Regions from separate parts of the Pseudonocardia sp. ICBG1142 genome, predicted to be linked through region 1. Evidence: riboswitches for the same ligand, from Rfam matches in the RefSeq annotation. Region 1 holds a riboswitch; each other region holds the start of a gene.
The links. Region 1 has a riboswitch for cobalamin ahead of KPL59_RS24235 (hypothetical protein). Riboswitches for the same ligand answer to the same signal wherever they lie in the genome.
Positions count from the first base shown of each region.

Region 1 (3,241 bases):
CACCGACGTCCCCACCGGCCTCGACGACCACCCGGGCGCCGTCGCCGGGGCGGGACCGGTGGCCCCGGCCGTCACCGTCGCCGACGGCGACGCGATCCTGTCGGTGCGCCGGGGCACGATGCACGGGTGATGATGGAGTGACCGCGGCGGCCGACCGCTGGGTGCTGCACCTCGACATGGACGCGTTCTTCGCCTCCGTCGAGCAGCTCACCCGGCCCACCCTGGCCGACCGTCCGGTCCTCGTCGGCGGCGCGGGACCGCGCGGCGTCGTCGCGGGGGCGAGCTACCAGGCCCGGGTGTTCGGGGCACGCTCGGCGATGCCGATGGGCCAGGCGCGGCGGCGCTGCCCGCACGCGACGGTCCTGCCGCCCCGGTTCTCCCTGTACAAGGCGCTGTCCGAGGAGGTCATGGCCGTCCTCGGCGAGTTCTCCCCCGTGCTGGAGCCGGTGTCGGTGGACGAGGCGTTCGTGGAGCCGCCCGACCTCGTGGGCGCCTCCCCCGACCAGGTGCGGGAGTGGGGCACCCGGCTGCGCGGCGCGGTGCGCGACCGCACCGGGCTGCCCGCCTCGGTGGGCGCCGGGTCGGGCAAGCAGATCGCGAAGATCGCCTCCGAGCTGGCCAAGCCGGACGGGCTGCGGGTGATCGCCCACGCCGAGCAGGCGGCCGTGCTCGACCCGCTGCCGGTGCGGTCGCTGTGGGGCATCGGGCCGGTCTCCGGCGAGGCGCTGCGGAAGATCGGGATCGAGACGATCGGGCAGCTCGCCGCTATGGACGCCCGCGAGGTCGCCGGGGTGCTGGGCAGCGCGATCGGGTCCGAGCTGCACCGTCTCGCCCGCGGCATCGACGACCGTCCGGTCGCCCCGCGCGGCGCCGCCAAGCAGATCAGCGCGGAGACGACCTTCGACGCCGACCTGACCGCGATGAGCGCGGTGCACACCGCGGTGGAGTCGATCTGCGTCGCCGTGCACCGACGGCTGGTCGCCGACGGTCGGACCGCCCGCACCGTCACCGTGAAGGCGCGGACCGGGGACTTCACCACCCACACCCGGTCGGAGACGACCCCGTTCGGCACCCGGGACCTGGCGACCCTGGTCGCGGTGGCGCGCCGGCTGGCCGAGGGCGCGGTCGGCGAGGGCGGGGTGCGGCTGCTGGGAGTGTCGGTGTCCGGCTTCGGCGACGAGCCGCCGCTGGCCCTGTTCGACGCGGTGCCCTCGGAGAACGGGTGGACGACGGCCTCGGCCCTCGACCCCCCACCCGCGGCCGACGCCCCGGCCGGCGCGGCGGGGGTGGCCGTGCTCGACGCACCGCCGGACACCGACGCACCTCCGGACACCGACGCGAGGACAGGGACGGGCGCGGCCGCGGGGGCCGACAGTCCTGCGGGGACCGGCGGTACCGCGGGGGCCGACGCGACCACGGGCGCCGGCGACGTGCCCGGCCCCGTCCGCCCGGGCCGCCCCGACCGCGAACCCGACCCGGACCGGCCCTGGCGCGCCGGCGACGACGTCGCACACCCCGAGCACGGCCACGGCTGGGTCCAGGGCGCCGGGCACGGGCGGGTCACCGTGCGCTTCGAGACCGCCTACACCGGGCCCGGCCGCACCCGCACGCTCGACGCCGCCGACCCCGACCTCACCCGGGCCGACCCGCTGGGCAGCTGGCGGGCCTGAGCGCGCCGTCCCGCCGGCGGGCTCAGCCGATCAGCGGGCTGCGGTGCGGCGGCGCGACGCGGCTGCCCTCGGCGACCCGGGCCCGCAACGCCGGGACGGTGCGCGCCAGCCCGTCGAGGACCGCACCGAGCGCGGCGTCGGCCGCGGGGTCGCCCCCGACCAGCAGCACCGCGCCGCCGGCGGGTCCGGCGGCGGCCCAGGCCCCGATCCGGGCGACGGCGTCACGCGGGGTGACCGGCTCGACCCGCCACGCCTCGGCGTAGAACAGGGCCGTCGACTCGGCCTGGGGGAAGGCGAAGACGGTCTCGGCGTCGGCCAGCAGGTCCGCGACGTGGGCACCCGGGCGGGGTGCGCCGTCGCCGGACGGGTCGGTACCGAGCACCACCAGGTCGTGGCTCATCGCATGTCCTCCTCGAGGGTCCGCGCCCTCACCAGTGGGAATCCGCGACGACGGGCAGTCTCCTGGCTCCCGGATCCCCACGCCCTCCCCGGCCTTCCCACCCTCGCGGGCGGTGGCACCGGTGTGGGGAGGGCACTCCCCGGTGACAGTGGCGGGACCGCGCCGGATTCGCACCGGCTTCCTGTTCCGTCGTCGTCGGGGAGCCCATCACGCGACCGGGTCAGTGGTCAACCGTCCCCCGCCCCGACACCCCCCGCAGATGGTCGAGCAGGTCGTGTTCGGCGAGCGTCCCGAGCAGCGGCCCGTCCGGCTCCCGCACGGGCAGCGCGGCTCCCCGGTGCGCGGCGAGCACCCCGAGGACGTCGTGCACCGGGGCGGCCGGGTCCAGCGCGGGCAGCTCCGGGCCGGGCGGGGTGCCGTCGGCGGGACGCATCACCTGGGCGACGACGACCCGGCGCAGTGCCTCGTCGGTCGGGGTGTCGGCGGCGAGGTCGATCCCGCGTCGCAGCAGCTTGAGCGTGTAGATGTTGTCCCGCGACACCAGGTTCGACAGGCCGGTGGCCAGGACGACGGCGGCCATCAGCGGCAGGATGAGGGCGTAGTCGCCGGTCAGCTCGAACACGATGAGCACCGCGGTGATCGGGGCGTGCGCGGCCCCCGCGAACACCGCCGCCATGCCGACCAGACCGAACGCGCCGGGGTGCAGGTCCAGCGCCGGGAACAGGGCCGCGGCGGCGTAGCCGAAGGCGGTCCCGGCGGTGCCACCGACGAACAGCGACGGCGCGAACACACCGCCGGACCCGCCGATGCCGATGGTGAGGCTGGACGCGAGGATCTTCCCGACGACGAGCAGGAGCAGGAACCCGACGACGTACCGGCCACCGATCGCGGCCTCCAGCACGGGGTAGCCGACGCCGTACATCTGGGGCAGTGCCAGCAGCAGCGCGCCGAGCAGCAGCCCGCCGACGGCCGGGCGCAACCACTCCGGGCCGCGCCAGACGGCGTCACAGGCGTCCTCGACGACGTAGAGGATCCGGGCGAAGGCCCAGCCCAGCAGCCCGGCGAGCAGCCCGAGCAGCGCGTAGAGCGGCAGCTGGGCGGGGCTGCCCAGGTCGAAGTGCGGCAGGGTCAGGATCGCGCGGTCGCCGGCGATCACCTCGGCGACGACGTT
Region 1 covers NZ_JAHLJC010000030.1:2,103,445-2,106,685, forward strand. Annotated here, with positions in the region: gene KPL59_RS24225 (4'-phosphopantetheinyl transferase superfamily protein) at 1-130, shown strand, start outside; gene KPL59_RS24230 (DNA polymerase IV) at 138-1,670, shown strand; gene KPL59_RS24235 (hypothetical protein) at 1,693-2,070, opposite strand; cobalamin riboswitch at 2,105-2,294, opposite strand; gene KPL59_RS24240 (chloride channel protein) at 2,291-3,241, opposite strand, start outside.

Region 2 (3,241 bases), 740 kb from region 1:
TCCCCGGCGATCTTGAGGAACGGCACCACCCCCTGGGAGACGCCGTTGGTGCCGCGGATGTGCGCGCCGAGGCCGCGGACCGGGGTCCAGTCGTTGCCGAGCCCGCCGGAGTACTTGGCCAGCAGCGCGTTGTTCCGGTAGCCGCCGAAGATCGACTCCAGGTCGTCGTCGACGGTGGTGAGGAAGCACGACGACAGCTGCGGCCGGGTGGTGCCGGAGTTGAACAGCGTCGGGGTCGAGGCCATGAAGTCGAAGCTCGACAGGACCTCGTAGAACTCGATCGCCCGGGCCTCGCGGTCGATCTCGCGCACCGCCAGTCCCATCGCGACCCGCAGGAAGAACGCCTGCGGCAGCTCGAAGCGCACGCCGCGCTCGTGCAGGAAGTAGCGGTCGTAGAGGGTCTGCAGGCCGAGGAAGCCGATCTGCAGGTCACGGTCCGGGCGGAGGGCGGCGGTGACCCGGTCCAGGTCGAAGGTCGCGAGCTCGGGGTCGACCAGGCCGATCGCGATGGCGTGGCGCAGGTAGTCCTTCGTGTAGGACGCGTACCGCTCGGTCATCGTCGCGTGGTCCGGGGTCTCCCGGGTGCCCGCCAGGTGCGAGACGGCCTCGGCGCGGAGCCGGTCCAGCAGCAGTCGCGACGCCACCAGGGAGTACGCGGGCTCGCGCTCGACCAGGGTGCGGGCGGCCAGGACCAGGGCCTGGGCCAGCTCGTCGGCGGTGATGCCGTCGTAGACGGTGCGGTCCAGCTCGGCGAGCACCGGCTCCGGCGCGACGTCGTCGATGCCGTCGCACGCCTCGCCGAGCACCGCGGCGACCCGGTCGCGGTCCAGTGGGGTCCGGCTGCCGTCGGGCCCGGTGACGTGCACGACCGGCGCGTCCGACGCGCGGTCCCCGCCGTCGCGTTCCCGGGCCCGTGCCTGCTGCTCGCGGTAGAGCACGTAGGAACGGGCTACCTTGTGGTGGCCGCCGCGCATCAGGGCGAGCTCGACCTGGTCCTGGATCTGCTCGACGTGCACGGCGTGCGCCGGGTGCCGGGTCAGCGCCGCGACGACCTGGTCGGTCAGCCCGGCCACGAGGTGGTGCAGCCGCGACGACGTCGCGCCCGAGTCCCCCTCGACCGCCAGGAACGCCTTGGTCGTCGCCACCGAGATCTTCGTGGCGTCGAACCCGGTCTCGGAGCCGTCGCGCCGGATGACGCGCAGGGCCGGGGGTGCTGTTGCCGGTGCAGCGGTGGAAGCCGTCACGGGCTCTCTCCTCGCGAGTCGCCGTCGCCTCCGGGGGCGGGCGCGGTGCGAGGAGGCGGCGGGTCGCGTGTCGTCGGCGGCCCACCGCACCCTGGTGCCGTCCCACGAGGCCCCGGAGCAGCGCGCACCGGTCGGTACGCGCACCGGTGGCAGGTCTTCGGACTCACGGGCGCACTGCTCACACCTACTGGCCGTCGCTTCCCGGGATCACTCCCAGTGCTGTTGACGGCGGTCGTTCCCGTTCACCGCTGCGGGGCAGTCCCGGATTCCCACCGGGTTCCCTCTTGCCTCACCGGCCCGGGCGGGCCGGTGAACCACCAGTGGTCTGGACACTACATCTTGTGGGCGGAGCTACTCCATCCCCCCATCGGTGCGGATGCAACCCCCCTCGGTGACCGGCGGTCCGGGGTCAGCCCGCCGCCCGCCCCTCGGCCGTCGCCCGGGGGCCGGGGGTGAACACGTGCCCCGCGAGTGCTGGCGGGACGGCGGCGAGTCCCGGCCCGCCGGCGCGCACCCAGGCCGCGACCGCGTCCGTGGTCGCGGCGTCCAGGACCGCACGGAGCCAGACCGGCCGGGCGCCCGCCCGGCGGGCCCCGGGCGCCGGGGCGACCACCAGGACGTCGGAGTCCGCGCACGGGCCCAGGCACTCGCTGGTGCGCAGCCGGGCGTGCCCGGCCAGGCCGTCGGTCAGCCGGTCGAGCAGCCGGTCGTGGTGGTCGCGGTCGAGGCCGGGGTGCTTGCGGCCGGAGCCGCAGCAGCACCCCCGGCAGGCGGTGACGGCGGGGAGGGCGGACACGCCCCGACCCTACGTGACACCTGACGAACTGTTCAGGTGATCACGGCGACGACGGGTGTCCGGCGGCACCGGCCCGGCGGACGGTCGTGGTCGACGAGGCGCGGCGGGTAGGCAGGGCCCGCCGTGGGGTACTCCGCCGCCGACCGTTCCACCATCGAGAGGGAGATCCCGTGAGCCACCACGTCCTGGACGCCGCCGGCGTCACCACCCCGGCCGCCGTCGTCGAGAAGCTGCACGACGCCGCCCGCGCTAGCACCGCCTGCGCCTCGGCGATGGTCGCCTCCGGCGGGATGGAGACCGAGGTCCTGCTGGCGCTCGACGCCGCCGACCTCTGCACCGCCGCCGCGGCCGTGCTCGGCCGCCGCACCGGGGACAAGGCCGTCGGCGAGGCCGCCGCCTCGGCCGCCGCGCTGGCCTGCGAGGCGTCCGCCGCGGCCTGCGGCGCCCACGCCGACCACCACGAGCACTGTCGGCTGCACGCCGAGGTCACCCGCGAGACGGCGGCGCTGCTGCGCGAGCACGCCGGCGCCTGAGGCCCGGCGGGCGGTGCCGTGGCCCTGCCGTGACCCGGCTGCGGCACGGCCCGTCCTGCGGCCGGGAGCGGTTCGGAGCCCCGCCCGCAGCGGGTCACCCCATCCGCAGCCGGTGGAACCGGGCCCAGGTGGCGGTGTCCGGCCGGGCGGGCTCGACGCCGGTCAGGTCGGCGGACACGCCGACGTGCTCGTCGCCCGAGGACCAGACGGTCGAGCGGTCGCGCAGCAGGAGCTGGGCGCGTCGCAGGGCCTCGACCCGGCGTGCCTCGTCCGGCACCCCGCGCGCGGTGGCGAGCAGGGCACCCACGTCGGCCCGTCCCGCCGCGGCCGGTGCGTCGTCCTCGCCCGCGGTCGCGACGGGCGGGGCGTCGTCGGCGGGGTCCGGGCCCGCGGCCGCGCGCAGGTACAGCGGGAGCGGGGTCGCCGCGGCCCGGCGGAACCGGATGCCCGGGGTCGGGACGGCGTCGGGCGGGTCCGGCTCGCGTGGCGTGCAGGTCAGCCCGATCTCGGCGAGCTGTTCCACGACGGTGTCGGCGGCCGGGCGCGACATCGGGTCGAACGGGTCGAACAGCAGCGGCACCTCCAGCCGGTCCGCGCCCGCCGCCGCGACGAGCTCCCGCGCGCGGGCGACGTCGCGCTCCACCGGCGCGAACCCGGCCGGGTGATAC
Region 2 covers NZ_JAHLJC010000030.1:1,361,026-1,364,266, forward strand. Annotated here, with positions in the region: gene KPL59_RS20735 (ribonucleoside-diphosphate reductase subunit alpha) at 1-1,244, opposite strand, end outside; cobalamin riboswitch at 1,375-1,578, opposite strand; gene KPL59_RS20740 (hypothetical protein) at 1,654-2,040, opposite strand; gene KPL59_RS35865 (hypothetical protein) at 2,073-2,195, opposite strand; gene KPL59_RS20745 (four-helix bundle copper-binding protein) at 2,211-2,573, shown strand; gene KPL59_RS20750 (ABC transporter substrate-binding protein) at 2,668-3,241, opposite strand, start outside.
Region 2: it holds a riboswitch for cobalamin, as region 1 does, so the genes downstream of both, KPL59_RS20735 (ribonucleoside-diphosphate reductase subunit alpha) here and KPL59_RS24235 (hypothetical protein) in region 1, are expected to answer to the same signal.

Region 3 (3,241 bases), 760 kb from region 1:
GGCCCACCCACCCGAGTATCGCCTCGGACGGCTGGGCCCGCCGGTGCGACGGTGGACCTCCTGACCTGCGGATCAGGTCAGCAGGTCGTCCAGGTCACCGTTGATGGAGTGGTCGACGACCGGGCGGACGGTCTCGAACGTGCACTCCTTCGGGTTGCCCGGGGTGCAGGCGTCGCCGAGGACGTGGTTGGTGATCCGGTCGACGTCGGCCGCGTCGCCGATGATGGTGGGCGCGTTCTCGTAGAACTTGGTCGGGCCGACCCCGAGCCGGTTCTTCGAGTAGGTGTCCTGCTTGACGTCGGCGAACTTCTCCGGGATGCCCACGTCGCGCAGCAGCCGGATGGACGCGGCGAGCGCCGCGTCGGCGGCCTGCGGCTTGGTCATGCCGCGGGTGTCGACACCCATGGCCTCGGCGATGTCGGCGAAGCGCTCGTAGACCACCGGCATGTTGAACGCCCACACGCGGGGCAGCGCGATGGCGTTGTTCAGGCCGTGGTGGGTGTCGTAGAACGCCGACACCGCGTGGCTGATCGAGTGGATGATGCCGAGCCCACCGGAGTTGAACGCCTGGGCGGCGATGTACTGCGCGTACATCATGCCCTCGCGGCCGGAGAGCTCCTGGCCGTTCCAGACGGCCTTGCGCAGGTTCTGGGAGGTCAGCTTGATGGCGTGCAGGGCGTTGCCCAGCGACGGCTGGAAGTCCAGCCGCGAGACGTAGGGCTCCGAGGCGTGGGCGAGCACGTCGAACCCGCACTGCGCGGTGTAGTCGATCGGGCAGTCGTAGTAGAGCACCGGGTCGTCGATCGCGAGGGTGGTGACCGACGCGTCGTCGAAGGCGACGTACTTGTGCGGGTTGTCGGGGTCGGTCGTGGTGTCGGTGATGACGTAGGCCCACGAGGTCTCCGAGCCGGTACCGGCCGTGGTGGAGACCGCGATGTGCGGCGGGTTGGCCGGGTTCTCGGACTTGTTGAAGCCCTCGAACTCGTTGACGTTGCGACCGTCGTGGGCGACCGAGACGCGCGCGCCCTTGCAGGCGTCGTGCGAGGAGCCGCCGCCGATGGAGACGAAGGAGTCGCAGTTGTTCTGCTGGTAGAGGCCCACAGCGTCCATGACGTTGTAGTCCTTGGGGTTCGACTCGACCTTGTCGTACAGCACGACCTCGAGGCCGTGGTACTTCATCGACTCGACGATCTTGTGGACGATGTCGGTGCCGCGCAGGCCCGACGTCATCACCAGGGTCTTCTTGAAGCCCAGCTTGAGCGCCTCGGGGCCGATCAGCTCGTGCGACCCCGGGCCCATGAGCGCACGCGGGAACGGGTGGAACTCCTTGATGGGGAACGGCTTGAGCAGCTCGTCTACCTGCATGTCAGCCCTTTCTGAGGCAGGCGGATGGGGTCGAGGCCGAACGCTAGGACCCCTGTGGCCGCGCGCACAGGGGTGATCGGCATTACCCCTCGGGAGACCGGGCAGGAAACCCCTCCGAACGGAGGGGGGCAGGGTGAGGTCGCCCGTCGATCCGTGTGGAGAGGGCTGAGTGCTGCAAACATATTGCAACAGGGAGAGTTCGGCAACAGTTCGCCGGGCTCGTCCTGGGTTAGGGTCGGTCCGCCGACGGTTCGTGTCATCCCGGGAACGGGGCGTCACGAGGCAAGAGGGAACCCGGTGGGAATCCGGGACTGCCCCGCAGCGGTGAACGGGAACGACCGCCGTCAACAGCACTGGGAGTGATCCCGGGAAGCGACGGCCAGTAGGTGTGAGCAGTGCGCCCGTGAGTCCGAAGACCTGCCGCCGGTGCGTGCGCCGTCCGGCGTGCGCGGATCCGTGGCCTCGCGGGAGGGCCGGGCGGACGACCGGGCACCGTCGTGCTCGGCGGTCGCGGGCGCCCCCTGCCGGCGACGGGTCCTCCACCGCACTCGCGAGGAGAGAGGGCCGTGAGCATTCCTTCCAGCAGCACCATCGGCAGTACCGTCCTGGGGTACCCCCGGATCGGGCCGGACCGGGAGCTCAAGCGGGCGACCGAGGCGTACTGGGCCGGGCGGAGCGACGCGTCGGCACTGCACGACGTCGCCGCCGGGCTGCGCCGCGACACCTGGACCGGGTTGCGCGACGCCGGGCTCGGCTCGGTGCCGGGCAACACGTTCTCGTTCTACGACCACGTCGGAGACACCGCGCTGGCGGTCGGGGCGGTGCCGGAGCGCTTCGCCGGCATCACCGACCCGCTGGAGCGGCTGTTCGCGATGGCGCGCGGCCGCACCGGTGCCCCGGCCTGCGAGATGACCAAGTGGTTCGACACGAACTACCACTACCTGGTCCCCGAGGTCGGCCCGGCCACCCGACTCGCGCCGGGCAGCCGCAAGGCCCTCGACGAGTTCCGGGAGGCCCTGCGCATCGGGGTCACCACCCGCCCGGTGCTGGTCGGACCGGTGACCTTCCTGCTGCTGTCGAAACCGGCCGACGGCGCACCGGAGGGCTTCCGCCCGCTGGACCTGCTCGGGCCGCTCGTCGAGGTCTACCGCGACCTGCTCGCCGAGCTCGCCGAGGCGGGCGCGGAATGGGTGCAGCTCGACGAGCCGGCCTTCGCCGCCGACCGGACGCCGGAGGAGATCGCGGCGCTGCGCAGGGCCTACGACCGGCTCGCCTCGGCGACCCGGCGGCCGAAGATCCTCGTCGCGTCGTACTTCGGTGAGCTGGGCCCGGCGCTGCCCGCGCTCGCCGCCACGGCCGTCGAGGGGCTGGCGCTCGACCTCGTCGCGGGGGGTGCCGACCTCGATGCCCTCGACCCGGCGGTCCCCGGGCTGGACCGGAAGGTGGTGCTGGCCGGCGTCGTCGACGGGCGCAACGTGTGGCGCACCGACCTGGACCGGGCGCCGGCGACGGCGCAGCGGCTGGTCGGCGTCGCAGGGCGGGTCGAGGTCTCCACGTCGTGCTCGCTGCTGCACGTCCCCTACGACCTGACCGTCGAGACGGCCCTGCCCGGCGACGTCGTCGACATGCTGGCGTTCGCCCGGCAGAAGGTCGAGGAGGTCGTGCTCCTCGGGCGCGCCCTGCACGAGGGACCGGACGCGGTCGCGGCGGAGTTCGACGCCGCACGAGCCACCAGGGAGCGGGTCGCGGCCACCGCGCGCCGCGACGAGCGGGTGCGCTCCCGGCTCGCCGCGCTCGGCCCCGACCACTACCGGCGCAGCCACGGCGACGTGCGGGCGAAGGTCCAGCGCGAGGCGCTCGGCCTGCCCGTCGTCCC
Region 3 covers NZ_JAHLJC010000030.1:1,341,978-1,345,218, forward strand. Annotated here, with positions in the region: gene mdo (NDMA-dependent methanol dehydrogenase) at 73-1,365, opposite strand; cobalamin riboswitch at 1,596-1,805, shown strand; gene metE (5-methyltetrahydropteroyltriglutamate--homocysteine S-methyltransferase) at 1,932-3,241, shown strand, end outside.
Region 3: it holds a riboswitch for cobalamin, as region 1 does, so the genes downstream of both, metE (5-methyltetrahydropteroyltriglutamate--homocysteine S-methyltransferase) here and KPL59_RS24235 (hypothetical protein) in region 1, are expected to answer to the same signal.